3 regions of the Streptomyces sp. PL-29 genome follow, and region 1 is predicted to be linked to each of the others. Evidence: riboswitches for the same ligand, from Rfam matches in the RefSeq annotation. Region 1 holds a riboswitch; each other region holds the start of a gene.
The links. A riboswitch is a leader RNA that binds a small molecule or an ion and turns the genes downstream of it on or off. The one in region 1 is predicted to bind cobalamin.
Positions count from the first base shown of each region.

Region 1 (10,126 bases):
TCCTGCGGGAGGTCGGTCATCCCGCAGGCGTGAATCATGCGCACCGCGACCTGGGCGACCGAGGCGGGCAGCCCGGAGAGATCCGCCTCGGCGCGGATCGTGGCAAAGGACTGGCGGTAGATCGCGGCGCCGTCCTTCTCGTACTCAAACACGGTGTACTCGCTCATTTCTTCACTGCGTCTTCGGACTCTGGGGTGATGAGGTGGTCTCGCGTGCGGCCATCAGGGCGACCGCCAGGTCCGGCCGGTGCGGCAGGGTGCGCCCGTCCACGGAGAGCCGGTACCCGTCGGAGGTGGCGAGCGCGTCCACCCACTGCGTTCCGCGCGGGTGGCCGCACCGGCGTTCGCAGCCGGACCAGTGCACGGGCAGCGGCCCCCGCGCCCGCTCCACGAGGGCGTGCGCGTCGGCGCGTACGTCCGCGCGGGCCTTGGCGCAACCGGGGCGTCCGGTACAGGCGGTGACGGACTGCCAGGGACTTCCCGCGGACACGACCAGGCCGGCTTCTTCCAGCAGTGCGGGGCCGTCGACCGGGCCGCGAAGGGGGGCGCCCGGGAGCACGACGGTGCGCCAGGGGGTGACCCGCAGCCCGTCGCCGTGGCCGGCGACCTCGGCCAGGACCCGCCACTGGCCGGTGCTCATCCGGCCCAGCGGGGGCAGAACGCACAGGTCGCCGCGCGGGCCGGGCCCCCGGCCCCACGGCCGGGGCGGGGCGGCGTACGGCCAGTCCACCTCGGGGACGCGGGCCGCGTCGATGCCCGCGGCAGCCAGCCGGGCCGTGAACTCCCCTTCGTCCAGGGCGTGTCCGGCGGGCAGTTCGGCCACGCGCCAGGCCCGGGTGCCGGCCGCGTCCACGGCGTCGAGGAAGTACTCGGCGGCGAGCAGCGCGGCGCGCGGCGCGTCCTGCGCGGCGACGGACACGGCTCCGGCCGCTGCTCCGAGGCGTACCAGCGCCCGGTCGCCGGGTCGCCCGAGCACGGTGACGTCGGGGTCGAGAGCGGCCACGTCCCCGCGCCCGTCGTCGAGGGCGAACAGGAAGCGGCCGGACAGCGCGGTCACCCGGGTGTTCGCGCACAGCAGCCGGTCCAGCTCGCGCACCCGGGGCAGTACGTCCTGCGAAGTCGGGGTGGCCACGATGTTGCGCACCCGTTCGTGGCCGGGTGCGGGCAGCAGCCCCGCACCGTCCAGCAGCCGGGCGAGTCCGGCGCCGCAGCCGTCGGCGAGGCCGCGCAGTTGCACGTTGCCGCGGGAGGTGAGTTCCAGGTGCCCGTCGCCGAAGCGGTCGGCGGCCGAGGCGAGGAGCACGGCCTGCTGCGCGGTCAGCTCCCCGCCGGGGATCCGGACGCGCGCGAGGTGTCCGTCGTCCGCCGCGTGGAGCCGGAGCGCGCCGGGACAGGCGTCACCGCGGTCCCGTATGACCGGTTCGTCCCGCGACACGGCGGAGGGGGGCTGGGGCATGGCGGCGAGCATACCCACGTTTCCCCTCACCGGAACTGTGTCCGCCGCCACCCTCCGTCACCCGGCGCGCCCGTCCGGCCCCCGCCGGCGCGCGAGGCGCGCGGACCGGGAAAGCCGGAATCCCCGCGCTTCTCCCCTCCGGCGCGCCGGCGTTTGAGGCGCGGGGGCCCGGGGGCAGAGCCCCCGCAGCGGCGCCGCACCGGTACGCCGCGGCCGCCCCACCCGGCGGAGCCCACCGCACCCGACACGACCACCCTCGCCGCGGCCGGCGGTGCCACCGGCCACCCCCACTCCCGACCACCGCAAACGCCACCTAGGATGACCTTCCGGCGGCCCATACGGTCCGCCGTCGCCGAGGACGGCGACATGGGAGGAAGCCCGGTGCGAATCCGGCGCGGTCCCGCCACTGTGAACCCGGCAGCGCCACTGGGCCGGGTGAGTCAGGAACTCCCGCTGTCCTCACTGCCCGGGGCGCGGAAACCCCGAGGAAGGCCTGCCGCCGCATGATCCTGCTGCTGTCGACGTCCGACACCGATCTGCTCAGCGCTCGCGCGGCGAACACGGCGGACGCCCCCGTCCCGTTCCGGTTCGCCAACCCCTCCCGCCTCCCCCTCGACGACCTCCCCGGCCTCCTCGACGGGGCCGACCTGGTCGTCGTACGCCTCCTCGGCGGCCTCCGGGCCTGGCAGGACGGACTGGACCTGCTGCTGGCCCCGGGGCAGACCCGCCCGGTCGTGGTCCTGACCGGCGAACAGGCTCCGGACGCGCAGCTGATGGAGGCCTCCACGGTTCCGATCGGCATTGCGGCCGAGGCACACGCCTACCTCGCGCACGGCGGCCCGGCCAACCTCGAACAGCTGGCCCGGTTCCTCTCCGACACCGTCCTGCTCACCGGGCACGGCTTCGAGCCGCCCGCCGCCGCCCCCACCTGGGGCCCTCTGGAGCGCACCGCGAAGCGGACGGACGGCCCCGAGATCGCCGTGCTCTACTACCGCGCCCACCAGATGAGCGGCAACACCGGTTTCGTGCACGCGCTGTGCGAGGCCATCGAGGCGCACGGCGCCCGGCCGGTCCCCCTCTACGTCTCCTCCCTGCGCAGCCCCGAGCCGGAGCTCGTCGCGGCCCTGGGTTCCGCGGACGCGGTCGTCACGACCGTCCTCGCGGCGGGCGGCACCAAGCCCGCCACCGCCTCGGCGGGCGGCGACGACGAGTCGTGGGACGCGGGCGCGCTCGCCGGTCTCGGCGTGCCGATCCTCCAAGCCCTGTGCCTGACCGGCTCCCGTGCCGCCTGGGAGGACAACGACGAGGGTCTCTCCCCGCTGGACGCCGCGACGCAGGTCGCCGTGCCCGAGTTCGACGGCCGTCTGATCACCGTCCCGTTCTCCTTCAAGGAGCTCGACGAGGACGGCCTGCCCGCCTACGTGGCCGACCCCGAGCGCGCCGCCCGGGTCGCCGGCATCGCCGTGCGCCACGCGCGGCTGCGCCACATCGAGCGCCGCGACAAGAAGGTCGCCCTCGTCCTCTCCGCCTACCCGACCAAGCACTCCCGCATCGGCAACGCGGTCGGCCTGGACACCCCCGCCAGCGCGGTGGAGCTGCTGCGCACCCTCGTCGCCGAGGGCTACGACTTCGGCCCGGTCGACGAGATCCCCGGGCTGGTCTCGGGCGACGGCGACGAGCTGATCCGCGCGCTCATCGAGGCCGGCGGCCACGACCAGGACTGGCTCACCGAGGAGCAGCTGGCCCGCAACCCGGTCCGCATCCCGGCCGCCGACTACAAGCGCTGGTTCGCCGAGCTCCCGGAGGAGCTCCGCGAGAGCGTCGAGGAGCACTGGGGCGAGGCCCCGGGCAGCATGTTCGTGGACCGCTCGGCGAACCCCGAGGGCGACATCGTCCTGGCCGCCCTGCGGCGCGGGAACCTCCTCGTCCTCATCCAGCCGCCGCGCGGGTTCGGCGAGAACCCGATCGCGATCTACCACGACCCCGACCTGCCGCCCTCGCACCACTACCTCGCCGCGTACCGCTGGATCCAGGCGCGCGCCGAGGACGGCGGCTTCGGCGCCGACGCGATGATCCACCTGGGCAAACACGGCAACCTGGAGTGGCTGCCGGGCAAGAACGCCGGCCTGTCCGCCGCCTGTGCGCCGGACGCCGCGCTCGGCGACCTCCCGCTGATCTACCCGTTCCTGGTCAACGACCCGGGCGAGGGCACCCAGGCCAAGCGCCGCGTGCACGCCACCCTGGTCGACCACCTGGTGCCGCCGATGGCGCGCGCGGAGTCGTACGGCGACATCGCACGCCTGGAGCAGCACCTGGACGAGTACGCCCAGATCTCCGCGATGGACCCGGCGAAGCTGCCCGCCATCCGTGCGCAGATCTGGACGCTGATCCAGGCGGCGAAGCTCGACCACGACCTGGGTCTGGAGGAGCGCCCGGACGACGACGGCTTCGACGACTTCCTGCTGCACGTCGACGGCTGGCTGTGCGAGGTCAAGGACGCCCAGATCCGCGACGGCCTGCACGTCCTGGGCGGTGCCCCGACGGGCGAGGCCCGGGTCAACCTGGTCCTCGCCATCCTGCGGGCCCGGCAGATCTGGGGCGGCACCACGGCCCTCCCGGGCCTGCGCGAGGCGCTGGGCCTGGACGAGTCGAAGGCCACCCGTACGTCCGCGGACGACGTCGAGGCGCAGGCCCGCGCCCTGGTCCAGGCGATGGAGGACGCCGGCTGGGCCCCGGGCGCCGTGGCCTCGGTCGCGGCGGACCACCCGGTGGACGTCGCGGAGGTGCTGTCCTTCGCGGCCCGCGAGGTGGTCCCCCGCCTGGCCGGTACGACGGACGAGATCGCCCACGTGGTCGCGGCCCTGGACGGCGGTTTCGTCCCGGCCGGCCCCTCGGGCTCCCCGCTGCGCGGCCTGGTCAACGTCCTGCCGACGGGCCGCAACTTCTACTCGGTCGACCCCAAGGCCGTCCCGTCGCGGCTCGCCTGGGAGACGGGCCAGGCCCTGGCCGACTCCCTGCTCACGCGGTACCGCGCCGACAACGGCGCGTGGCCCGCCTCGGTCGGCCTGTCCCTGTGGGGCACGAGCGCGATGCGCACGGCCGGCGACGACGTCGCCGAGGTCCTCGCGCTGCTCGGCATCCGCCCGGTCTGGGACGAGGCCTCGCGCCGTGTGACCGGGCTGGAGGCGATCCCGCTCGCGGAGCTGGGCCGGCCCCGCATCGATGTGACACTGCGCATCTCGGGCTTCTTCCGTGACGCGTTCCCGCACGTGATCGGCCTGCTGGACGACGCGGTGCGGCTCGCGGCCTCGCTGGAGGAGCCGGATTCCGAGAACTACGTGCGCGCGCATGCCCGGGCTGACCTGGCCCTGCACGGTGACGAGCGCCGCGCGACGACCCGCATCTTCGGTTCGCGCCCGGGCACGTACGGGGCGGGCATCCTCCAGCTGATCGACTCCCGCGACTGGCGTACGGACGCCGACCTGGCCGAGGTGTACACGGTGTGGGGCGGCTACGCCTACGGCCGCGGCCTGGAAGGGCGCCCCGCCCGGGACGAGATGGAGACGGCCTACAAGCGGATCACGGTCGCGGCGAAGAACACGGACACCCGCGAGCACGACATCGCGGACTCCGACGACTACTTCCAGTACCACGGCGGCATGGTGGCCACGGTCCGTGCCCTGCGGGGCACGGCTCCGGAGGCGTACATCGGCGACTCCACCCGCCCGGAGACGGTCAGGACCCGCACCCTGGTCGAGGAGACCTCGCGCGTCTTCCGGGCCCGCGTGGTGAACCCGAAGTGGATCGAGGCGATGCGGCGCCACGGCTACAAGGGCGCCTTCGAGCTGGCGGCCACGGTGGACTACCTGTTCGGCTACGACGCCACCACGGGCGTGGTCGCGGACTGGATGTACGACAAGCTCACCGAGACGTACGTCCTGGACCCGGTCAACCGCGCCTTCCTGGAGGAGGCCAACCCGTGGGCCCTGCACGGCATCGCGGAGCGCCTCCTGGAAGCGGAGTCCCGCGGCATGTGGGAGAAGCCGGACCCGCAGATCCTGGAGTCCTTGCGCCAGGTGTACCTGGACACCGAGGGCAACCTGGAGGGTGAGGCGGAGTAGTCCGCCGGCCGCCCCCGGACACGGCGAAGGCCGTCTCCCGGCCCGCTTCGGTGGGCGGAGGGGACGGCCTTCGCCGTGTCCGGGGGCGGGCGCGCAGCACCGCGGTGATCGCCGCCCGGTACCGCGTCCAGGGGCTCGCCGGGCCGCATGACGCCTCCGTCACCTGATGCGGTGAACTCCGCCTTGGCCCGTGGACACCGCGGGTAGGGCCCTGCTGATCTCTTGCGGGGGCCGGTCCAACGGCCCCCGCTCCTTTGGACGAAGGGCCTACCACGCCGTGACGCAGCCGTTCCGACTGCCGGATTTCTACGTGCCGTATCCGGCGCGACTCAACCCCCACCTGGAGGAGGCGAGGGTCCACGCCAAGCAGTGGGCGCGCGGCCTCGCGATGCTGGAGGGGTCCGGCGTCTGGGAGGAGAGCGACCTCGACTCGCACGACTACGCCCTGCTCTGCTCGTACACCCACCCCGACTGCGACGCCGAGGCGCTGTCGCTGGTCACCGACTGGTACGTGTGGGTGTTCTTCTTCGACGACCACTTCCTGGAGACCTTCAAGCGCTCGCAGGACCGCGTCGGCGCCAAGGCGTACCTCGACCGGCTGGCCGCCTTCATGCCGATGAACCTGGCCGACGGCTTTCCCGAACCCACCAATCCCGTGGAGGCCGGCCTCGCCGACCTGTGGCGGCGAACCGTTCCCTCGATGTCGGCGGACTGGCGGGAACGGTTCTCCACGTCCACCAAGAACCTCCTCGACGAATCGATGTGGGAGCTCGCCAATATCGACATCGGGCGGGTGGCCAACCCCCTGGAGTACATCGAGATGCGCCGCAAGGTGGGCGGCGCCCCCTGGTCGGCCGGGCTGGTCGAGTACGTCGCCGCCGAGGTCCCGGCGCGCGTCGCGCACTCGCGCCCGCTGGGCGTGCTGCGGGACGCCTTCTCCGACGCGGTCCACATCAGGAACGACCTCTTCAGCTACGAGCGGGAGGTCACCGACGAGGGCGAACTCTCCAACGCCGTCCTCGTCCTGGAGACGTTCCTCGGCTGCACCACGCAGGAGGCCGCGGAGGCCTCCAACGACCTTCTCACCTCCCGCCTCCAGCAGTTCGAACAGACCGCCCTGCACGAACTGCCCCAGCTCTTCATCGACTTATCACTCGAACCGGACGAGATCGCGGCCGTCCTCGCCTACGCCAAGGGCCTCCAGGACTGGCAGTCCGGCGGACACGAGTGGCACATGGTCTCCAGCCGCTACATGAACAAGGAGGCCAGGGCGACCGCCCCGGCCTCGCTTCCCTTCATGCCGTCCGGACTCGGCACCAGCGCCCTCGACCTGCGGTCGGTCTTCAACCGGCGCTCGATGGAACTGCGCCGCCGCTCCTTCACCCACGTCCCCTTCCAGCGGACCGGGCCCTCCGTCATCCCGGAGATCTACATGCCCCACCGGCTCACGCTGAGCCCTCATCTGGCGCACGCCCGGGAGGAGTCGGTGGCCTGGGCCCGTCGGACGGGCCTGTTGGATCCGCAGCCGGACGACCCCGGTTCGGCGATCTGGACCGAGGAGAAGCTGCGCGGCTACGACTTCGCGGTCTGCTCGGCCGGGATCGACCCGGACGCCACTCCCGGCGAACTCGCCCTCAACGCCTGCTGGCTGACCTGGGGCACGTACGCGGACGACTACTACCCGGTGGTGTTCGCGCAGACCAGGAACCCGGCGGCGGCCAAGGCGGCCACGGCCGGGCTGATCGCCATGATGCCCGTCGACCACGCCGAGCAGCCGTCGCCGTCGACCGCGCTGGAACGGGGCCTCGCCGACCTGTGGGTGCGCACCGGCGCCGGCATGTCGGTGGAGCAGCGCGCCGAGTTCCGCGCGACGGTGGTGGACATGCTGGAGAGCTGGCTCTGGGAGGTGGACAACGCCGTCCACCACCGCATTCCGGACCCGGTGGACTACGCGGAGATGCGCCGGCGCACCTTCGGCAGCCAGCTCACCATGTACCTGTGCCGGCTGGGGCACGAGGGCCGGGGCATCCCCGGGGAGATCTACGCCTCGGGGACCGTCCGCTCGCTGGAGAACGCCGTCGCGGACGCGGCCTGCTTGGCCAACGACATCTACTCCTACCAGAAGGAGGTGGAGTTCGAGGGCGAGGTCCACAACCACATCCTGGTGACCCAGAACTTCTTCGACATCGGCTACCCGGAGGCCCTGCACATCTGCCATGCGCTGATGACCCGTCGCACCGAGGAGTTCGAGCACATCGTGGCGAACCAGCTGCCGGTGCTCTGCGACGACTTCCGCCTCGGGGCCGGGGCGCGGGCCGCCCTGGACGCGTACGTGGGAGAACTCCGCGACTGGCACGCGGGGGTCCTCAACTGGCACGCCACGATCCGCCGTTACCGGCCGGAGGATCTGGAGCGGCCCGGTGGCGGCCTCGTCGGCGCGGTGCTCGGTTCCGGCTTCGGCATGGCCGCCGCGCGGCTGCGCCCGCCCGCGTGAGTCCCGCGGCGGGGGCGGTCCGTGTCTGCCGCCGCTTCCCTGCTCAGAACTCGTCCGCCGTGTGCGGCAGTACGGGCGTGCGCAGGGCGTCGTCCAGGGCCGCGGCCGTTCCGGGGGTGCGCTCCTGGACCAGACCGGCGGCGACCAGCTCGGCGACCCGGGTCCCGCCCAGGTAGCAGGCGGCCAGCTCGCGCACGTCGAGGGCCAGGTCGGCGGGGCCGTCCGTGGGACCGTACGCCGCCCCGTGCGGCCCGGCCTTGAGGCGGAAGCGCCCGGCATTGTCGGGCAGCCGTGCGTCGCGGACCTCCAGCACCAGTTCGACCGGTGCGGCCCAGGACCGCGCGGTCAGCGCCGCGCGTACGTCGACCAGGCGCAGCCAGAGCGCCGGGAACTGGGCGGTGACCCGTACCTGGTCCCGGTCGGCGGCGAAGTGCAGCAGCGGGTCGTCGACCGGGCGGCCCCATGCGCGGACCTTGCCCGTGAGGTCGAGGGAGGCCAGGCACTCCCAGAGGGCGGCGGCCACCGCCGGCGTGTCCGCCTCCAGTTCGTCGACCCGGACCAGGCCCGGGGTGCGGGTGGCGGGGGCGTCGCCCTCCGGCTTGGTGCGGTAGACGACGTAACCGGCGATGGGCTCGCCCGGATCGCCCAGGACGATGATCCTGGGCGGGCTCAGCTCCTCGTCCTCCTCGTCCTGTTCGGTGAGCCACTCTTCGCGCCAGCGTTCGGGGCTGCGGCGGGGGCGGCCGGGCCGGCCGGCGCGGGTGGCCTCGTGGAAGGGGGCGATGACGTCGAGCGCGTCCGCCGGGTCGACGAGCCGCAACGGGCGCCGGTCCGGGTCGATGCGCAGGGCCAGCGGCCGGGTGGAGTCGATCTCCACGGTGGCGCCGGTGGTGGCGCCGCCGTAGCCGAAGCGGCCGTAGATCGCGGCCTCCGAGGCCCACAGCGCGGCGATCGGGCAGCCGGAGTGGCGGGCGCGCCGCATCATCCGCGCCATCATGCCGGTGAGCACGCCGCGGCGCCGATGGGTGGGCGCGACGCAGACGAAGGTGAGCCCGGGGCAGGGCAGGTCCGCGCCGGGCACCGAGAGCCGGAAGTCGTGCGCGGCCATGAAGCCGACCAGGGCGTCCCCGTCGTAGGCACCGATCCGGTCGCAGCGCGCGAGCAGCGCGTGGTGCCGCTCCCTGACCTGCCTCTCGGGCCGGTCGTGGAAGACCAGGTAGGCGAGCTCCAGGGCACGGTCGATGTCGGCCTCGGGTACCTCACGGATGTCCACCATGATCGCGAGACTAATCGGTCATCGTGGACCAGTCACACCATAATGGCTTGATCTGCGCGTTCGGCCGGTTCCAGCCGTGCTTCCGTCGGTCCGGACGGCCCGCTCAGCGGCCGGCCGGACCAGTCCAGGCGGCCGGCACGTGGCCGAGCCGGATGCGCTGGGGGTGGTCGCCTACGGGTACGGACACCCGCTTGGCGCCGGTGGCGAAGTCGATGGCCGTGACCCGGTCGGTGCCGCTCTCGGAGATCACACAGGCCGTCCCGTCGCCGGAGACCGTGGCCCAGTAGGGCTTCGCGGCGGGCACGAGCGGCCCTTCGGTGAGGGTGGCACGGTCCACGACGGTCGCGTAGTCGTCCATGGTTCCCGCGATGCAGAGTTTGGCCCCGTCGGGACTCATCGACATGCCGTGGTGGCGGGAGTCGTTGACCCAGGTGGTGCGGTTGGTACTGGTGGCCGGGTTGGCGGGGAGCTCCTTGAGGCGGGTGATGCGGTCGGTGGCCACGTCGTACTCCAGGAAGCCGCCGAAGAAGGAGACCTGGAAGTAGAGCTTCGACTCGTCGGGGCTGAAGGACACAGGGCGTACGGAGTCGGACAGGTCCCGGCGGCCGAAGGCGTCCAGCCGCTCCCGCATGTCGATCACCCGGACGGTGCGGAAGGTCTGGGCGTCGACCACGGTGATCTTCCGGTCGCCCTTCGTCCAGTCCAGCCAGGGCGCGTCGAGGGCCGTGTTCACCTCACCGATGGAGCTGTTCCACAGGTGGCGGCCGTCGCGGGTGAAGG
Region 1 covers NZ_CP136996.1:5,692,933-5,703,058, reverse strand. Annotated here, with positions in the region: gene R4Z63_RS26175 (precorrin-8X methylmutase) at 1-167, opposite strand, end outside; gene R4Z63_RS26170 (ferredoxin-like domain-containing protein) at 172-1,455, opposite strand; cobalamin riboswitch at 1,791-1,918, shown strand; gene cobN (cobaltochelatase subunit CobN) at 1,959-5,576, shown strand; gene R4Z63_RS26160 (terpene synthase family protein) at 5,854-8,070, shown strand; gene R4Z63_RS26155 (GNAT family N-acetyltransferase) at 8,114-9,346, opposite strand; gene R4Z63_RS26150 (YncE family protein) at 9,450-10,126, opposite strand, start outside.

Region 2 (10,126 bases), 4.8 Mb from region 1:
ATCACCGGCCGGATCAAGGACATGGTGATCCGCGGTGGGGAGAACCTCTACCCGCGCGAGATCGAGGAGTTCCTCCACACGCACCCGGACGTCGTCGACGTCCAGGTGATCGGGGTGCCCGACCCCAAGTACGGGGAGGAGCTGATGGCGTGGGTGCGGATGCGCGAGGGCGCCGAGCCGCTGACCGCGGACGCAGTCCGCGCGTACTGCGCGGGCAGGCTGGCCCACTTCAAGATCCCGCGCTACGTGCACGTCGTGGAGGAGTTCCCCATGACCGTCACCGGGAAGGTCCGCAAGGTGGAAATGCGCCAGGAGGCGCTCCGCCTGCTGGAACTTCCCTCCTAGAACGGCGCGTTGCGGCTCACGCCCCGGCTGCCCCTCATCGATGATCTTCCTGGGGCGTCGGGGCCGTGCCACCCGGCCCGCCGCGACGCCCCGCCCTTCCCTGCCGACTGACCACCGACCAGAGGAACACCGTGCCACTGCCCGTGAACCGCCGTCTCGCCCTGACCGCCGCCCTGCTCGCCGTGACGGCCGCGATCGCGCCCGCGACCACCGCCCGGGCCGCCGACCGCTCCCCCGACCTCGAAGCGCTCACCCAGGCGCTGCGGAACACGACCGCCGCCGGCGCGCCCGGCGCCATGGCCCGGTTCAGCGGCCCCGACGGAGTCCGCACCCGGACCGTCGGCGTTCGCGACAGGAGCTCGGGCGCCGCCATGGACCCGCGGGCCCGCTTCCGGATCGGTAGCGTCAGCAAGACCTTCTCCTCGGTGGTTCTGCTCCAGCTGGTCGGCGAGAAGAAGATCGAACTGGACGCCCCGGTCAACCGATACCTGCCCGGCCTGCTGCCCGACGGGCGGATCACCGTGCGCCACCTGCTGACCCACCGCAGCGGCCTCGCGGACTACACCGACGCCATGTTCGAGCACACCGTCCCCGGCTTCGAGGCCGTGCGCAACCGGGTGTTCAGCTACCAGGAGCTGCTGGACCTCTCGCTGCGCGAGCCCAGGACGACCGAGCCCGGCGTGGCGTACGCCTACTCGAACACCAACTTCGTCGTGGTCGGGATGCTGATCGAGAAGACCACGGGCAACCAGGTGGGCAAGGAGTACGAACGGCGCATTTTCAAGCCCCTGGGCCTGCGCGACACCTCCTACGTACACCCCGACACCAGGATCAGGGGGTTGCACGCCCGCGGCTACCTCCACCCCGACGAGGCCGGGGCTCCGCTGGTCGACTCCACCGAGCAGACGGTGTCGTGGGCCCAGTCCGCCGGAGCGGTGATCTCCAGCCCGGCGGACCTGAACACCTTCACGTCCGCACTGCTCGGCGGCCGGCTGCTGGCCCCGCCGCTGCTGGACGCCATGGTCACCGCGACCCCGACGGACGCCACGAACACCCGGTTCTACGGGCTGGGTCTGCGCCGCTACGACCTCTCCTGCGGCACCTCGGTCTACGGCCACACGGGCACGGTGCAGGGCTTCTACACGTACGCCTTCTCCACCCGCGACGGCCGGCGCAGCCTCTCGGCGATGGCCAACACCTCCAACAGGGGTGCGGCCAACACGGCGCTCGGCGGCACCCTCGAAGCCGCGTTCTGCGGCATGCAGGCCGAGAAGAAGGGCGCGCGCGGCTTCGGCGTCGCCCCGGCCGAGGTGGACCTGCCCGAGCGCAACACGCGCTGACGCTCCGCCCGGCCCGGCACCGCCCCGGCGGCTCAGCCGGTGCCCACCGCCTCGTCGCAGGCGGGGCAGACCCGGTCCGCGTACCCGTCCTCGTACCAGGTCGGGCCGGGCCGCTCCGCGGGCGTCCGCGGAGCGGCCCGCATCGCGAAGGTGTCCCTGCCGCAGTAGGTCCGCGGTCCGGGGACACCGGGCATCCCGGGCGCGGCGGGCGCCGCGTGGACGCGCACGACCGCCGCCTCTCCGCCCGCGCCCCCGGCCCCTCCGGCGTGCGCCGCCGCCGGATCCTCCACCTCGTACACCACGGCCATCCCACTCATACCCCGACGGTAGGCGGTCCCGTGGCTCACGTCGTCCGGCCACGCCGGACGGGCCCGTCCCCGCCCGGTCACGCGAGCGTGCGCCTGACGAATCATCAGGTCACCTGTCCCGGACTCTTGACTCCGTCGACGACAGTGGCGATTCTCGACCCACCGTTTGCGGGTTCATGACAATTTCAAGGCCTTCCGCGGCCGTCGCGTCCCCGAACGGGTCCGGCATCTCCTCCACCGCGCCATCCGCTGACCGAAGACGTGAGTGATGACCATTTCCCGAGACAAGCACCCCAGGCGCAGCCCGATCGCGGTCCTGTCATTGCTCCTCGCCGTGGTGGCGATGGTGCTCGGCCCCGTGCCCAGCTCCGCCGCAGACCCCGGCTGGTGGAATCCGGTGGCACGGCCCGCACCCGACTCCGAGATCAACGTCACCGGTGAACCCTTCAAGGGCACCGATTCCCAGGGACGGGTCCGCGGATTCGTCGACGCCCACGACCACCTGATGTCCAACGAGGGCTTCGGCGGACGCCTCATCTGCGGAAAGCCCTTCTCCGAGAGGGGCGTGGCCGACGCGCTCAAGGACTGCCCCGAGCACTACCCCGACGGCACCCTGGCGATCTTCGACTTCATCACCAAGGGTGGCGACGGCAAGCACGACCCGAACGGCTGGCCGACCTTCAAGGACTGGCCCGCCCACGACTCGCTCACCCACCAGCAGAACTACTACGCGTGGGTCGAACGCGCCTGGCGCGGCGGCCAGCGCGTGCTCGTCAACGACCTCGTCACCAACGGCGTGATCTGCTCGGTCTACTTCTTCAAGGACCGCGGCTGCGACGAGATGACCGCCATCCGGCTCGAAGCGCAGAAGACGTACGACATGCAGTCCTACATCGACACGATGTACGGCGGCCCCGGGAAGGGCTGGTTCCGGATCGTCACCGACTCCGCCCAGGCCCGTGAGGTCGTCAAGCAGGGCAAGCTGGCCGTCGTCCTCGGCGTCGAGACCTCCGAGCCGTTCGGCTGCAAGCAGATCCTGGACTTCGCGCAGTGCAGCAAGGAGGACATCGACCGGGGCCTCGACGAGCTGCACCGGCTGGGCGTGCGGAGCATGTTCCTCTGCCACAAGTTCGACAACGCCCTGTGCGGGGTCCGGTTCGACCAGGGCGCCCTCGGCACCGCGATCAACGTCGGCCAGTTCCTGTCGACGGGCACCTTCTGGAAGACGGAGAAGTGCACCGGCCCGCAGCACGACAACCCCATCGGGCTCGCGGCCGCTCCCGCGGCGCAGCAGGAGCTCCCCGCGGGCGTCTCCGTGCCCTCGTACGCGGCGGACGCGCAGTGCAACACGCGCGGTCTGACCGAGCTCGGCGAGTACGCGGTGCGCGGGATGATGAAACGCAAGATGATGCTCGAAATCGACCACATGAGCGTCAAGGCCGCCGGCCGGGCCTTCGACATCCTGGAGTCGGAGTCCTACCCGGGCGTCATCTCCTCGCACAGCTGGATGGACGACAACTGGACCGAGCGGCTCTACAAGCTCGGCGGGTTCGTCGCCCAGTACATGGGCGGGGCCGAGGGCTTCAGTGCCGAGGCCAAGGCCAAGAACGCCCTGCGCGACAAGTACGGCGTCGGCTACGGCTACGGCACCGACATGAACGGCGTCGGCGGCTGGCCCGGGCCGCGCGGGGCCGACACCCCGAACCCGGTCCGCTACCCGTTCCGCAGCGTCGACGGCGGCTCCGTCATCGACCGGCAGACCACCGGACAGCGCACCTGGGACCTCAACACCGACGGTGCCTCGCACTACGGCCTGGTGCCGGACTGGATCGAGGACCTCCGGATCGTCGGCGGCCAGGACGTGGTCGACGACCTCTTCCGCGGCGCCGAGTCCTACCTCACCACGTGGGGTTCGTCCGAGAAGCACAAGGCCGGAGTGAACCTCGCCGCGGGCGCGTCCGCCACGGCCAGCTCGTCGGAGTGGAACCCGTTCACGAGCTACGCCCCCTCGCGGGCCGTGGACGGGAACACGAGCACCCGCTGGGCGAGCAACTGGAGCGACGACCAGTGGATCAAGATCGATCTCGGATCGGCCCACCTGGTCAAGCGCGTCACCCTCGACTGGGAGCGGGCGCACGGGCGGGCCTACCGCATCGAGCTGTCGAACGACGGCACCACCTGGCAGTCGGCATGGTCCACCACCACCGGTGACGGCGGTCTGGACACGGCCCTGTTCACCGGCACCACGGCCCGCTACGTTCGCGTCCACGGGGTGCAGCGCGGCACGCAGTGGGGGTACTCGCTCTACGAGGTCGGGGTCTACAGCAGCTGACTCGTGCTCACGCCCCGCGTCCGGGGCCGGCCGGATCCGCCGATCCGGCCGGCCCCGGACGCCTTTGCCCGACCGCACGGCACCGCACCGCACCGCACGGAACGAAGGGAACGACGCCCATGGCACGGATGCCGTCGGCCGAGCGACGCCGCCAGCTGACCGAGGCGGCGATCCGCGTGATGGCCCGCGACGGCGTCGCCAGGGCGACGACGCGGTCGATCTGCGCCGAGGCCGGTGTGTCCCTGAGCGTCTTCCACTACTGCTTCGACTCCAAGCAGGCCCTGCTGGAATCGGTCATCGTCGCGATCACCGAGCACGGCATCACGGTGGCGCGGGAGGCCATCCGGCCGCGGGCCACCCTGCGCGAGACCATCCGGGCCGGCTTCCAGGCGTACTGGGACCACGTGGCCGCCAACCCGGGCGAGCACATGCTCACCTACGAGCTCACGCAGTACGCCCTGCGCCGACCCGGGTTCGAGCACCTGGCACGGCGCCAGTACGAGCTGTACTCCGACACCTACACCGAGCTCATCGAGCAGCTCCGCCACCTGATGCCCTTCGAGCTCCGCGTGCCGGTGCACGTGCTGGCCCGGTACCTGGCCGCCATGACGGACGGTCTGACCCTCAACCACCTCGTCCTCGGCGACGCCGCGGTCTCGGCGGCCATCCTCGACATGATCACCGACCATGTCGCGGGGCTCACCGGGACCGCCGCCGGGCGGGCAGACCGGGACGGAGGCGGGGACCGGGACGGAGGCGGGGACCGGGACGGAGGCGGGGACCGGCCGCACGCGGAGTACGCCGTTCCCCCTCTCTCCGCCTGACGGGCCGGGCGGCCCGCCCGACCCGTCAGGAGCCGGCTGCGGTCACCTCGCCGCGGACCCTGCGGGCCGCCTCGACCAGGTTCTCCAGGGAGGCCCGGGTCTCGGCCCAGGCCCGGGTCTTGAGACCGCAGTCGGGATTGACCCACAGCCGTTCGGCCGGGATGGCGCCGAGACCCTCGCGCAGCAGCGCCGAGGCCTCGTCGGTGGACGGGATCCGCGGCGAGTGGATGTCCCAGACGCCCGGACCGACCTCGCGCGGGTAGCCGGCGCCGGACAGCTCACCGGCGACCTGCATGTGGGACCGGGCGGCCTCCAGGCTGATGACGTCGGCGTCGAGGTCCCCGATGGCCCCGAGGATGTCGCCGAACTCGGCGTAGCACATGTGCGTGTGGATCTGGGTGTCCGGCCGGACGCCCGCCGTGGTGAGCCGGAAGGACTCGGTGGCCCAGGCGAGGTAGGCCGCGCGGTCGGCGCCGCGCAGCGGCAGCGTCTCCCGCAGCGCGGGCTCGTCCACCTGGATCACGGAGGTCCCGGCGGCCTCCAGGTCGTTGACCTCGTCGCGCAGGGCCAGCGCAACCTGCCGGGCGGTGTCCGCGAGCGGCTGGTCGTCACGGACGAAGGACCAGGCGAGCATGGTGACGGGCCCGGTGAGCATGCCCTTGACCGGCTTCGCCGTCTGCGACTGCGCGTACGCCGTCCAGCGGACGGTCATCGGGTCGGGGCGGGAGACGTCCCCCGCCAGGACGGGCGGGCGGACGTAGCGGGTGCCGTAGGACTGAACCCAGCCGTGTCGCGGGGCGAGGTAGCCGGTCAGCTGCTCGGCGAAGTACTGGACCATGTCCCCCCGTTCGGGCTCTCCGTGCACCAGCACGTCGATGCCCGCCTTCTCCTGGAAGTCCAGGACCTCCCGGATCTCCGCCCTGATGCGCTCCTCGTAGCCGGCGGTGTCGATGCGGCCGGCCCGCAGATCGGCGCGGGCGTTGCGCAGTTCGGCGGTCTGAGGGAACGATCCGATGGTGGTCGTGGGCAGCAGCGGCAGCCCGAGGCGGGCGCGCTGGGCGGCGGCCCGCTCCTCGTAGGGCTGGGAGCGGCGGCCGTCGGCTTCGGTGACGTCCGCGGTGCGGGCGCGGACGGCGGGGTCCCGGGTGACGGACGAGTGAGTCCGGGAGGCCAGGTCGGCCCGGTTCGCGGCGAGTTCGGCCGCGATGGCGTCCGTGCCGCGGGCGAGTCCGCGGGCGAGCGTGGCGATCTCGGCGGTCTTCTGCCGGGCGAAGGCGAGCCAGCGCCTGACCTGCGGGTCGATGTCCCGTTCGGCGGAGGCGTCCAGCGGGACGTGGAGCAGCGAGCAGGAAGCGGCCACGTCGACGCTGCCGGCGAGGCCGAGGAGGGTGCCGAGCGTGCCGAGGGACTTCTCGAAGTCGTTGATCCAGACGTTGCGGCCGTTGACGACACCCGCGACCAGGCGCTTGCCGGGCAGGCCGCCGACGGCGGCGAGGTCGTCGAGGTTGGCGGCGGCCGCGCCGGTGAAGTCCAGCCCGAGCCCGTCCACCGGGGCCTTGGCCAGCACTTCCAGGGCCGCACCGAGCCGGTCGAAGTACGAGGCCACGAGCAGCCTGGGCCGGTCGGCCGCGGCGCCGAGCACGCGGTAGGCGCGGGCGGCGGCGCTCAGTTCGGCGGGGGTGCGGTCCTGCACGAGGGCGGGCTCGTCCAACTGGACCCACTCGGCACCGGCCGCACGCAGGTCCGCGAGGACGCGTGCGTACACGGGGAGCAGACGGTCGAGCAGGGCGAGGGGGTCGAAACCGGCCGCCACACCGGGGGCGGGCTTGGCCAGCAGCAGGTAGGTCACGGGCCCGACCAGCACCGGGCGGGCGGTGTGGCCGAGTGCGCGTGCCTCCTCGAACTCGGCCACCTGCCGGGAGGAGTCGGCGGTGAAGACGGTGTCCGGGCCCAGTTCCGGCACCAGGTAGTGGTAGTTGGTGTCGAACCACTTGGTCATCTCCAGCGGCGCCACGTCCTGGGTGCCGCGCGCCATGGCGAAGTAGCCGTCCAGGGCGTCCGCTTCGACGGCGGCGCGGTGGCGTGCGGGAACGGCGCCGACCATGAGACTGGCGTCCAGCACATGGTCGTAGTACGAGAAGTCGCCGGTGGGCACCTCGGTGATACCGGCGTCGGTCAGCTGCTGCCAGTTGGTTCGGCGCAGTTCTCGGGCCGCGCCCCGGAGGGCTTCGGCACCGACCCGGCCGCTCCAGTAGCCCTCGACTGCCTTCTTCAGTTCCCGGTTCCGGCCCTGGCGCGGGTAGCCGTACACGGTGGCGGCACCGGTCCGGACGGCGGGGGCGGGGGTCTTGCTGGTCACGGAACTCTCCTTCGCGAGCTGTCTCCTGTGGACCCGGTGCGGGTCGGGAGCGCGAAGGGATGACGGACAGGAGGGACCTCGACCGGTTTGCGGTGCGCGTGCGTATGCGCCCGCGGTCGCCCGCCTGATGTGTCGCCGACCCGCCCACGAGGTCACCGGGATCTCCGCGCACGACGGGTCGCGCGCGGGCAACGGGCAGGTCTTCGGACTCGCGGGCGCGCCTGCCGGTCTCCCGGCGGGCACCTACTGGCCGTCGCTTCCCAGAACCTGTCGCGGTCCCAGTGCGTATGACGGCGGTCGTTCCCGCTCACCGCTGCGGGGCAGTCCCGGATTCCCACCGGGTTCCCTCTTACGACGCATCCCGTCTGGCGGACGGGGCGAACCAGCTGCCCGGCCAGACTAGATGCCGTTGCCCGGCGGCGGGCAGAGTTGTCCAGTATTCGGATGCCCGGATGAGACGCCGCGTGGGCCGTCGCCGTACTCGACGGGCGCCGCCCCGCGGACTTCCGTGGGGCGGCGCCCTGCTGCGTCCGCGGGCGCGGGCCGGAGGTCAGCGGCGGTCCAGCACGGTGGTGAGGACCTTGTGGAGGACGGATTCCGGGTCCGCCACCGCCTCCACCGAGCGCCAGGCCACGAAGCCGTCCGGGCGCACCAGGACCGCCCCGGCCGGGGTGGCGCCGTGCGCCTCGGCCCAGTCGGCGCCGTCCTCCGCAACCAGGTCGGCCTCCGGGCCGGTGCCGATCCCGTAGGCGTCGAGCCGGACGCTCATCCGCTTGGCGACCGATTCGGCCGCGCCGCTCCACGGGGTGCCCTCGGAGCTGAGCAGGACGAAGGACCGCTCGTAGAGGTCGACGGTGGACCTGCGCGTCCCCGCCACCCGGTCGCGCAACCACAGGTGCGGGGCGCGCGAGCCCGGGTCCCCGCACAGCCGCATGCGGTCCGGCACGACCGGCAGGTCCGGGTCGGCTCCCACCACCGCGCCGTGGGGGTAGCGGTATCCCATGGCCACGGACAGGACCCCGTTCTGCCGGCCGCCGCGCGCGGGCGCCTCGGGGACGGACTCGGGGTCCGGTTCGTAGCCCGGGTGGCTGTGCTCGGCCGAGCGGGCCGAGGCCCGCTCGCTCGTCGCCCGCGCCACCGGGAGCCGCTCGGCCTCGTACGTCTCCAGCAGCCCGGGGCCCGCGGCTCCGTCCAGCACCGCGGAGAGCTTCCAGGCGAGGTTGTGCGCGTCCTGGATGCCCGTGTTGGAGCCGAAGGCACCGGTGGGCGACATCTCGTGGGCGGAGTCGCCGGCGAGGAAGACCCGGCCGGCCGCGTACCGCTGGGCGACGCGCTCGGCGGCGTGCCAGGGCGCCTTCCCGGTGATCTCGACGTCCAGGTCGGGCGCGCCGACGGCACGCCGGATGTGCTCGACGCAGCGCTCGTCGGTGAAGTCCTCCAGCGTCTCGCCCCGGTCGGGATGCCAGGGGGCGTGGAAGACCCACCGCTCGCGGTTGTCGACGGGCAGCAACGCCCCGTCGGCGTCGGGCCTGGTCAGATAGCAGACGATGAAACGCCGGTCGCCGACCACGTCCGCGAGCATCCGGGACCGGAAGGTGATGCTGACGTTGTGGAACAGGTCGCCGGAGCCGCTCCGGCCGATGCGGAGCTGTTCGCGCACGGGGCTGCGGGGCCCGTCGGCGGCGACGAGGTAGTCGGCGCGCACCGTGCTCTCCTCGCCCGTCTCGCGGTTCTTGACGATCGCGGTGACCCCGCTCCCGTCCTGTTCGAAGGAGAGCAGCTCGGTGGAGAACCGCAGGTCCGCTCCGAGCCCCGGCGTCACCGACATCAGGACCGGCTCGATGTCGTTCTGGCTGCACAGGCACCAGGTCGACGGGCTGAACCGCGCCAGTGCGCCACCCGGGTCGATCTGTTCGAACAGCCACTCCTGGTCGTCACCAGTGAGCGAGCCGCCCTGCAGGATGCCGTGGTTGTCGGCCAGCACCGAGGCGGCCCCGCGGATCCGGTCCTCGACCCCGGCGACCCGGAACAGCTCCATCGTGCGGACGTTGATACCGCGTCCACGCGGGTGGAGCGAGGTTCCCGCATGCTTCTCGACCAGCATGTGCGTGATCCCATGACGGCCGAGGAACAGCGAGGTGCACAGGCCCACCAGCGAGCCGCCCACGATGAGGACCGGGACGCGGTGGTCGACGTTTTCCTTCATGTGCTCTTCCATGCCCTCTACGAAGGGGGTTCGCTCGCTCGTTCACCCGCTTGGTTCTCTCCTCTCGCGCCGACGGGGCCACCGGACCACGATCGGTTCGGGTGGCGCCGTCCCGTGGCGACCGTGTGGTCTCGAAGGAGTGTGAACGATGACAGCCTTGTCGGAACGGATATCCCAGTCCGCCTTCGACGACTCGCGACTTCGGGTCGTGCTGCTGCTGGATCTGTACGACGGCGCGCAGAACCAGTTCCTGGAGGTCTACGAGAACCTCCACAAGCAGGTCTCCTGCGTTCCCGGGCACATCCGGGACGAGCTGTGCCAGTCGATCGAGAATCCGTCACAGTGGCTGATCACCAGTGAATGGGAGAGCGCACCGCGGTTCTTGGCCTGGGTCAACAGCGAGGAGCACGTC
Region 2 covers NZ_CP136996.1:888,781-898,906, forward strand. Annotated here, with positions in the region: gene R4Z63_RS03985 (AMP-binding protein) at 1-345, shown strand, start outside; gene R4Z63_RS03990 (serine hydrolase domain-containing protein) at 477-1,685, shown strand; gene R4Z63_RS03995 (hypothetical protein) at 1,718-2,002, opposite strand; gene R4Z63_RS04000 (galactose-binding domain-containing protein) at 2,262-4,325, shown strand; partial or broken gene R4Z63_RS04005 (TetR/AcrR family transcriptional regulator) at 4,445-5,026, shown strand; gene metE (5-methyltetrahydropteroyltriglutamate--homocysteine S-methyltransferase) at 5,175-7,508, opposite strand; cobalamin riboswitch at 7,686-7,910, opposite strand; gene R4Z63_RS04015 (FAD-dependent oxidoreductase) at 8,059-9,714, opposite strand; gene R4Z63_RS04020 (SchA/CurD-like domain-containing protein) at 9,863-10,126, shown strand, end outside.
Region 2: linked by a shared signal. The riboswitch ahead of metE (5-methyltetrahydropteroyltriglutamate--homocysteine S-methyltransferase) and the one ahead of cobN (cobaltochelatase subunit CobN) in region 1 are both predicted to bind cobalamin.

Region 3 (10,126 bases), 960 kb from region 1:
CCAGGTGGCGGCCCATCCACTCGATCACCTCGCCCACCGTGTCGCAGGCCGTGCGCGGCAGCGGCCGCTGGATGTACTGCGCCTGTCCGCCGTCCCGGTGGGGCGGTACGACCATCCGCCGTGCGATGACGTTGGCCACCTCGGCCCCGTGCTCCTGGCGGATCACGTGCAGGCAGGCGTCGATGCCCGAGGCGGTGCCGGCGGCGGTGATCACCGACCCCTCGTCCACGTAGAGCACGTCCGGGTCGACGACCGCCCGGGGGAAGCGGCGGGCCAGGGCCGCGGAGTGCATCCAGTGGGTGGTGCACCGGCGGCCGTCCAGCAGCCCGGCCGCACCGGCGATGTACGCCCCACTGCATACGCTCAGCACGCGCGCGCCGCGGTCCACCGCGCGGCGCAGGGCCGCGAGCAGCGGCTCGGGGTAGATGCGCCGGTCGGCGTCCTTGGCGGCGGGCAGGCAGATCAGGTCGGCCTCCTCCAGTCGCTCCGGCCCGTGGGCGGGGGTGATCGCGAAGGCGCCCCCTCCCACGGTCAACGGCCCCTCCTCCACCGCGCACACGGCGAAGTCGTACACCGGAAGCCCCATGTCACTGCGATCGATTCCGAACACCTCGCAGAAGATCCCCAGCTCGAAGGGGGCGACTCCGTCGACGAGGGCCACGGCCACGTTGGTCAGCATGACCACAGTGTGGCAGTAATTCGGCCTTTCATGACAGTCCTGCCACTGTCGATCAAGGGCGACCGGGCGGACAGTGGAGGTATGACAACTTTCGTGAACTTCCTCGTCGTCCTCGCCCTCGCCACTCTGCTGATCGGGCCCGCCCTGTACCTGAACCATCGCGACCGGCGCACGGATCGGCAGCTGCGGGCCGCCGCGACCCGGCTGGTGTGGCTGCCCCGCCAGCGGTCGGGCGGGCTGCCGCCCAACCCGCGCCGTTCCGGCGGCTGGCACCTGGGCCCGGTGATCCACTGACCGGGGAACGCGAGAAGCCGGGACACGGATCCTCCGCATCCCGGCTCCCCGGCGGTCCCGGGGCCCTGGAGTCCCAGCAGCCCCACGAGCCCTGTGGGCATCGAACTCCCGGACCCTAGAAGTCCTCGTCCAGGTCCACCGTGCCCTCGACCGCGACCTGGTAGGCCGACGGGCGGCGCTCGAAGAAGTTCGTCAGCTCCTGGACGCCCTGCAGCTCCATGAAGGAGAACGGGTTCTGCGAGCCGTACACCGGCGGGAAGCCGAGCCGGACCAGGCGCTGGTCCGCGACGCACTCCAGGTACTCGCGCATCGACTCGGTGTTCATGCCCGGCAGGCCGTCGCCGCACAGGTCGCGGCCGAACTGCAGCTCCGCCTCCACGGCCTCCTTCAGCATGTCGGTGACCTGCTGCTGGAGCGCGTCGTCGAAGAGCTCGGGCTCCTCCTTGCGGACCGTGTCCACGACCTCGAAGGCGAAGTTCATGTGCATGGTCTCGTCACGGAACACCCAGTTGGTGCCGGTGGCCAGGCCGTGCAGCAGGCCGCGCGAGCGGAACCAGTACACGTACGCGAAGGCGCCGTAGAAGAACAGGCCCTCGATGCACGCCGCGAAGCAGATCAGGTTCAGCAGGAAGCGGCGGCGATCGGCCTGCGTCTCCAGCCGGTCGATCTTCTCGACCGAGTCCATCCACCGGAAGCAGAACTGCGCCTTCTCACGGATGGACGGGATGTTCTCCACCGCGTCGAAGGCCGCCGCGCGGTCCTCCGGGTCGGGCAGGTAGGTGTCGAGCAGCGTCAGATAGAACTGGACGTGCACGGCCTCCTCGAACAGCTGGCGCGACAGGTACAGGCGCGCCTCCGGGGAGTTGATGTGCTTGTACAGCGTCAGCACGAGGTTGTTCGCGACGATCGAGTCGCCCGTCGCGAAGAACGCGACCAGACGGCCGATCATGTGCTGCTCGGCGGGCGTCAGCTTGGCGAGGTCCGCCACGTCCGAGTGGAGGTCGACCTCCTCCACCGTCCAGGTGTTCTTGATCGCGTCCCGGTAGCGCTCGTAGAAGTCCGGGTAGCGCATCGGGCGCAGCGTGAGCTCGAAGCCCGGGTCCAGGAGGTTCTTGTGGTCGGTGGAGCTCATTACTGGCAGGCCTCGCAGGACTCGGGGTTCTCAAGGGAGCAGGCCAGGGCGTCGGCGTCGACGGCCTGCGGGAGGGCCACCGGGGCGGCGGTGGCGGCCTGCGCGGCGCGGGCGATCTTCGTCGCCGGGCGCGAACGCAGGTAGTACGTGGTCTTCAGGCCCTGCTTCCAGGCGTACGCGTACATCGAGCTGAGCTTGCCGATGGTGGGCGTCTCCAGGAACAGGTTCAGCGACTGCGACTGGTCCAGGAACGGCGTACGGGCCGCCGCCATGTCGATCAGGCCGCGCTGCGGGATCTCCCACGCCGTGCGGTACAGCTCGCGCACCTCGGCCGGGATCCAGCTGAAGCCCTGGACCGAGCCGGAGGATTCGCGCAGCGCCTCGCGGGTCTGGGAGTCCCACACGCCGAGCTTCTTCAGTTCCTCCACCAGGTAGCCGTTCACCTGGAGGAACTCGCCCGACAGGGTCTCGCGCTTGAACAGGTTGGAGACCTGCGGCTCGATGCACTCGTACACGCCGGCGATCGAGGCGATCGTGGCCGTCGGGGCGATCGCCAGGAGCAGGGAGTTGCGCAGGCCCGTCGTGGCGACGCGGGCGCGCAGCGCGTGCCAGCGCTCCGGCCAGTTCAGCTCGACGTCGTAGTGGTCCGGGTGCAGGACGCCGCGGGCGGTGCGGGTCTGCTCCCAGGCCGGCAGCGGGCCGCTGCGCTCGGCGAGGTCACTGGAGGCCTCGTACGCGGCCAGCATGATGCGCTCGGAGAGCTTGGTCGACAGGGCCTTCGCCTCGGGGGAGTCGAAGGGCAGCTTCAGCTTGAAGAAGACGTCCTGGAGGCCCATCGCGCCCAGGCCCACCGGGCGCCAGCGGGCGTTGGAGCGGCCGGCCTGCTCGGTCGGGTAGAAGTTGATGTCCACCACGCGGTCGAGGAAGGTCACCGCGGTGCGGACGGTCTCGTCCAGGCGCTCCCAGTCGATCTCGCCCGTCTCCGGGAGCACGAAGGCGCCCAGGTTGACCGAGCCGAGGTTGCAGACGGCCGTCTCGCCGTCGTTGGTGACCTCGATGATCTCGGTGCAAAGGTTCGAGGAGTGCACGACCGTGCCCGGTTCGGCGGTCTGGTTCGCCGTGCGGTTGGAGGCGTCCTTGAAGGTCATCCAGCCCTGGCCGGTCTGCGCGAGGGTGCGCATCATCCGGCCGTACAGGTCGCGGGCGGGCATGGTCTTGCGGGCCAGGCCGTCGGCCTCGGCCTTGCGGTAGGCGGCGTCGAACTCGTCGCCCCACAGGTCGACCAGCTCGGGCACGTCGGCCGGGGAGAACAGCGACCACTCGGCGTCGGCGTTCACGCGGCGCATGAACTCGTCCGGAACCCAGTGCGCAAGGTTGAGGTTGTGGGTGCGGCGCTGGTCCTCACCGGTGTTGTCGCGGAGCTCCAGGAACTCCTCGATGTCCGCGTGCCAGGTCTCCAGGTAGACCGCGGCGGCACCCTTGCGGCGGCCGCCCTGGTTCACGGCGGCGACGGAGGCGTCGAGGGTCTTCAGGAACGGCACGATGCCGTTGGAGTGGCCGTTGGTGCCGCGGATCAGCGAACCGCGCGCGCGGATGCGGGAGTACGACAGGCCGATGCCGCCCGCGTGCTTCGACAGGCGCGCGACCTGGTGGTAGCGGTCGTAGATCGAGTCGAGCTCGTCCAGCGGGGAGTCCAGCAGGTAGCAGGAGGACATCTGCGGGTGCCGGGTACCGGAGTTGAAGAGCGTGGGGGAGGAGGGCAGGTAGTCGAGACGGCTCATCAGCCGGTACAGCGAGGCCACTTCCTCGACGGCCTGGACGCTCTCGTCCGCGGCGAGACCGCATGCCACGCGCAGCATGAAGTACTGCGGGGTCTCGATGACCTGACGGGTGATCGGGTGGCGCAGCAGGTAGCGGCTGTGCAGAGTGCGCAGGCCGAAGAAGCCGAAGCGGTCGTCGGCGCCCTCGGCGAGCGTGTGCTCGACCAGCGCGTCGAGGCGGCTCGCGTGCGTGCGCACGAACTCGGCGGTGCGGTCGGCGATGAGGCCCTCGCGGTGGCCGACCTCGACCGAGGCGGAGAAGGAGGTGGAGCCCTGGCTCGCGGCCTCCTCGCGCACGGCCAGCGTCAGCAGGCGGGCGGCGAGCCTGGAGTAGGCGGGGTCCTCGGAGATGAGGCCGGCCGCGGACTCGGTTGCCAGGGCGCGCAGTTCGGCCTCGTCGGCGGCGGAGCTGCGGCCGCGGAGCGCTGCGGCCGCGACGCGGCCGGGGTCGGTGTCGGGAAGGTCCGCCGTAAGTTCGGTGAGGGTACGCAGCAGCGTGGCCCCCGGGCCCTCGGTGTTGTCGCCAGAAACGGACTCGGCGCGCGGTGCGGAAGGCGCGATGGTCACGGCGGGAGCTCTCCCTCGCTCGGCCCGGTCGTCGGCGGGCGGGCGCGGGCGCATGCGGGCGTGGCAGGAGGGCACACCGCATGGCGTCCACCGGCCCAACCGCGAGGCCCGGACGTGTCGGCACCCGGGTCGGTCGATCCGGGCGCGCTGACGGCAGGTCATCGGACTTGGCGTCCGGATGTCGGACACTTCATACCGTTGCGGGACAGTTCCGGATTCCCACCGGATTCCCCTGCGGCGACAGCAGGCATGAGCATACATGTGGGGGCGCCCTTGTGTGGCACCCCCAACATGTAGTGTCGGCGTGGCTACAGCTTGAGTCGGTACGTAAGGAGTTTCAGGCCCTCGATGGGCGCCCAGTCCCGCTCCGGAGTGCGCTCGAAGCCCAGTCGTACGTAGATCCGGTGCGCCCCGGCCATGCTGTGCTGGGTGGAGAGCACGAGGCCCGTGACGCCCTCGATCGCCCGCGCCCGCTCGACGCAAGCCCGCACCAGGGCCTCGCCGACGCCCCGGCCGCGGGCCGCGTGGGCCACCGCGAGCATCCGGAACTCGGCCTCGTCGGGGCCGGCGATATCGGCGAGCGGGCTGCCGGGTGCGGCGAAGGTCACCCCGCCGAGCACCCGCCCGTCGTGCTCGGCGACGAGCACCTCGGCCCGGGCGGCCCGCCCGGCCACGTCGCGCAGCACGTGCAGGTACGGGTCGTCCTCGTTGAAGTCCAGGTGCCCGTCGGCGAGGTAGGCCTGCGCCGTGATCTCGCCCAGCGTCTCGTAGTCGGCGGGCACCGCCGTTCTGATCACCATGTCCATGCGGTCGAGTGTGCAGGACGCCTCCGGCGGGCGGCGCTATCGTCGGAGGCAGCACCGTCGAGGAAGGTGAGCGAGGCATGCCCGTGATGACCGACAGGCCCCACATGCTGACCGAGGACTTCGAGGCTGTCGCGCGCGCATAGCCGCCAGAGAGGTCGAAGGTCTGCGGCTGGAGTTCATCGACGGGGTCATCAGGAGCAAGGCAGTGCCGGACGGAGATCACGACCGCATCGTTCTGTGGCTCGCACGCATCTGCATGCAGCACCGGCCCGAGCTGTGGCTTCACGTGGAGCGGGGGTTGGCTGTGGGGGACTACCGCCCGGGTCGCGCCCGTCCCGATGCCGCTCTCGCGGTCGATGACGCGTTTGTCGGCCAGGGTGAGTGGGCCGACCCCGCTCCGGTCCTGATGGTCGTAGAGGTCACCTCGTACGACACCGACACGGACCGGCGTGATCGCGTCGAGAAGCCCCTCGCCTACGCCCAGACGGGCATCCCCGTATACCTGCTCATCGACCGGGAGGCGTGCGACGTGACCGTGTTCAGTGAACCGGACGGCCGCAGGTATGCGAACACCCGTACGGTGGAGTTCGGGAACGACGTTGAGCTCCCCGATCCGGTCAACGTCACCCTCCGGACCGAGGTCCTCAAGGACTGGGTGCGCTGAGGAACGCCGGAAGGCCCCGCCGGACGCGACGGAGCCCTCCACCTGTGTCAGCAGCAGCGGAAGCCCTCGCGGGGGTCCGCCTCCCGGGCGTCCGTGCGGGCGCGTTCGAAGGCGCGGCGGGTGAGGACCTCCGCGTCCGGGTCGTGGGAGCGGGCGTGGGCCACGTACCGGTCGTAGGCGGCCTCCCCGGAGAACTCCCGTACGTAGAACCGCGCCCTGGCCAGCACGCCGCGTACGCCGCTCACGCCACCGGCTCCTTGACCTGCCCGCCGCCCGCGTCGCGGTCCGCCGCGGCGGCGAGCTGGGCCCGCTCCTCGGCGGTGGCGATCAGGCCGGCCGGGGCGACGATCTTCGACTCGGTCCACGGGACCTCGGAGAGCGTCACCGATCCCGGGTCGCGGACGGCCCTGACGCAGGTCCGGAGCGCGTCCGCGAGGACCACGACGATCAGGGCCGCGAAGAGTGCGCACAGCACGCCGTCGACCGTGGCGTTGGTGACGATCGTGTGCATGTCGTCCATGTTCTTCGCCGGGGCCAGCACCTTGTCGGCGTCGATGCCCGCCTGGTACTTGTCGCGCTGGGCGAAGAAGCCGACCTTCACGTCCTCGGAGAACACCTTCTGGTAGCTGGCGGTGAGGGTCACCGTGGCGTCCCAGACCAGCGGTACGCCCGTCACCCAGGCCCACTTCAACCGCCCGGACTTGACCAGCAGCGTGGTGCAGACGGCCAGCGCGACCGCGGCGAGCAGCTGGTTGGCGATGCCGAAGAGGGGGAAGAGCTGGTTGATGCCGCCCAGCGGGTCCTTGATGCCGACCCAGAGGAAGTAGCCCCACGCGCCGACCACGATCGCGCTCGCGAACCACACTCCGGGCTTCCAGCTGACGTCCCTGAAGGACTTGTGGACGTTGCCGAGGGTGTCCTGGAGCATGAACCGGCCCACGCGGGTGCCCGCGTCGAGCGTCGTCAGGATGAAGAGGGCCTCGAACATGATCGCGAAGTGGTACCAAAAGGCCTTCATCCCGGCGCCGCCGAAGACGGAGGAGAAGATCTCCGACATTCCGAGTGCGAAGGTCGGTGCGCCGCCCGTCCGCGACAGCAGGCTGGCTTCCTCGACGTCCTTGGCGGCCTGGGTGAGCGCTTCGGGCGAGATGGCGAATCCGAAGTCCGTCACCGCCTGCGAGGCCGACTCGACGGTGGTGCCGATGATTCCGCCGGGGGAGTTGACCGCGAAGAACAGGCCCGGCTCGATGATGCAGGCCGTGATGATCGCCATGACCGCGACGAACGACTCGGTCAGCATGGCGCCGTAGCCGATCATGCGGACCTGGGTCTCCTTCTGGATCATCTTCGGCGTGGTGCCCGAGGAGACCAGGGCGTGGAAGCCCGAGAGGGCACCGCACGCGATGGTGATGAAGACGAACGGGAACATCGACCCGGCGAAGACCGGGCCGTCGCCGCGGGCCGCGAAGTCGGTGATCGAGGGCATCTTCAGCGTCGGCATCGCGATGACCACGCCGATCGCGAGGAGTGCGATGGTGCCGACCTTCATAAAGGTGGAGAGGTAGTCGCGGGGCGCGAGCAGCATCCACACCGGCAGCACCGAGGCCAGGAAGCCGTACACCACCATCCAGATGACGAGCGTCTCCTTCTCCAGGGTGAAGGTCCCGGCGAAGGAGGACTCGGCGACCCAGCCGCCCGCGACGATGGCGAGCAGCAGCAGGGCCACGCCGATGAGGGACACCTCGGTGACCCGGCCCGGCCGCAGGACACGCAGGTAGAAGCCCATGAAGACGGCGATCGGGATGGTCATGCCGATGGAGAAGACGCCCCAGGGCGAGTGCGCCAGGGCGTTGACGATGACCAGGGCCAGCACCGCCAGCAGGATGATCATGATGGCGAACACCGCGACGAGGGCGGCGGCCCCGCCCACGGGGCCGATCTCGTCCCGCGCCATCTGGCCGAGCGAACGGCCGTTGCGGCGGGTCGAGAAGAACAGCGTCACCATGTCCTGGACGGCACCGGCGAAGATCACGCCGGCGACGATCCAGATGGTCCCGGGCAGGTAGCCCATCTGCGCGGCGAGCACGGGACCGACGAGCGGGCCGGCGCCGGCGACGGCGGCGAAGTGGTGGCCGAAGAGCACCCGTCGGTCGGTGGGGTGGAAGTCGACACCGTTGTCGAGGCGTTCGGCCGGGGTGGCCCGGGTCGCGTCGACCTTCAGTACGCGGTGCGCGATGAAGCGGGCGTAGAAGCGGTAGGCGATGGCGTACGAGCCCAGCGCGGCGGCCAGCAGCCAGGCCGCGGAGACCTCCTCGCCGCGCGAGAGCGCCAGCACGCCCCAGCCGATGGCGCCGACGAGGGCCACGGCCACCCAGGCGGCGATGGCCTTGGGGGAGGAGGGCGAGCCCGCGGGTGCTCCCGGACTCGCCGTGCCCCGTTGTGCCCCTGTTGCTTCCGATCCAGGCATGATCTCTCGTCCCCTCGTCGATCATCTGCGTAAGCAGGCGGAATCTACGGGGGATCACCGGGTGAACGTAAGACCCCGTCCGCATTCCGATCGCACGATTCCGGTACGCGGGGCGGGGCCACGGGCGTCAGACGGCGGGGCGCTTGAGCCTGGCGACGAACTTGTAGCGGTCGCCGCGGTACACCGACCGCACCCACTCCACCGGTTCGCCGTTGGCGTCCAGGGAGTGCCGGGAGAGCATCAGCATCGGCAGCCCGACATCGGTGCCGAGCAGGCCGGCCTCGCGCGGAGTGGCCAGCGAGGTCTCGATCGTCTCCTCGGCCTCTGCCAGGTGGACGTCGTACACCTCTGCCAGGGCGGTGTAGAGGGAGGTGTACTTGGCCAGCGAGCGGCGCAGCGCGGGGAAGCGCTTGGCCGAGAGGTGGGTGGTCTCGATGGCCATCGGCTCGCCACTGGCCAGGCGCAGCCGCTCGATGCGCAGCACCCGCCCACCAGTGTTGATCTTGAGCAGTCCGGCGAGGGTGTCGTCCGCGGTCACGTAGCCGATGTCCAGGAGCTGAGAGGTCGGCTCCAGGCCTTGGGCCCGCATGTCCTCGGTGTAGGAGGTCAGTTGCAGGGCCTGGGAGACCTTCGGCTTGGCGACGAACGTGCCTTTGCCTTGGATCCGCTCCAGGCGTCCCTCTACGACCAGTTCCTGGAGGGCCTGCCGGACGGTGGTCCGGGACGTGTCGAACTCGGCCGCGAGCGTGCGCTCCGGCGGTACCGGCGTCCCGGGCGGCATGGTTTCGGTCATGTCGAGCAAGTGCCGCTTGAGTCGGTAGTACTTGGGTACCCGGGCCGTGCGCGTGGCTGCCCCGCCGTCCGGCTCCGTGAGTGCCCCTTCGGTGGCCATCGCCGCCCGCCTTCCCGACTCCAGTTTCGCTGCCGTCACCGGCTCCTCCGATATGTGCGGTCACATCGTGACACGTAAGGGGGGACAGGCCTTCTCTCCCCCCAGGTGTCGGTCCGATAACGGACCGGGCACCTGCTCATTAGACCCTTGACACCCCTAAAGGTCTAGGCCAAGCTCCAGCTACTGGTCTACACCAATATGGATCAGATCCCAGCCCCACGGCAGTACTTCGCGTATGTCACCGCGGCGGGCAAGGGAAGTGCAGGCAGGCATCCCTGAGGAGGGTGGCGTGAAGCGCAAGCTCATCGCGGCGGTTGGAGTCGCGGGCATGGTGATCGGCCTCGCGGCGTGCGGCAACGGGGACGACGACAAGGCCAAGGCCGACGCGGGTCCCAAGGAGATCACCGTCTGGGTCATGGACGGCTCCGCGCCGAAGGCCTGGATCGACGAGGTCAACAAGGAGTTCTCGGCCAAGCACCCCGGTGTCACGGTCAAGGTCGAGGAGCAGAAGTGGACCGGCATCCAGGAGAAGGTCACCACGGCCCTCTCCGAGAACAACCCTCCGGACGTTCTTGAGCTCGGCAACACCCAGACCGCCGGCTACGCGGTCACCGGCGGCCTCGCCGACCTGACGAAGGACAAGGCGGCGCTCGGCGCCGACGCCTGGCAGAAGAGCATGCTCGCCTCGGCCGAGGTGGACGGCAAGCTCTACTCCGCCCCCTGGTACGCCGCCAACCGCGTGGTCGTCTACGACAAGAAGGCCTTCGCCAAGGCCGGCGTCACCCCGCCCACCACCCGCGACGAG
Region 3 covers NZ_CP136996.1:4,728,269-4,738,394, forward strand. Annotated here, with positions in the region: gene R4Z63_RS21960 (helix-turn-helix domain-containing protein) at 1-679, opposite strand, end outside; gene R4Z63_RS21965 (hypothetical protein) at 761-973, shown strand; gene R4Z63_RS21970 (ribonucleotide-diphosphate reductase subunit beta) at 1,089-2,105, opposite strand; gene R4Z63_RS21975 (ribonucleoside-diphosphate reductase subunit alpha) at 2,105-4,492, opposite strand; cobalamin riboswitch at 4,628-4,749, opposite strand; gene R4Z63_RS21980 (GNAT family N-acetyltransferase) at 4,801-5,298, opposite strand; partial or broken gene R4Z63_RS21985 (Uma2 family endonuclease) at 5,376-5,962, shown strand; gene R4Z63_RS21990 (CstA-like transporter-associated (seleno)protein) at 6,010-6,207, opposite strand; gene R4Z63_RS21995 (carbon starvation CstA family protein) at 6,204-8,429, opposite strand; gene R4Z63_RS22000 (GntR family transcriptional regulator) at 8,557-9,321, opposite strand; gene R4Z63_RS22005 (extracellular solute-binding protein) at 9,611-10,126, shown strand, end outside.
Region 3: linked by a shared signal. The riboswitch ahead of R4Z63_RS21975 (ribonucleoside-diphosphate reductase subunit alpha) and the one ahead of cobN (cobaltochelatase subunit CobN) in region 1 are both predicted to bind cobalamin.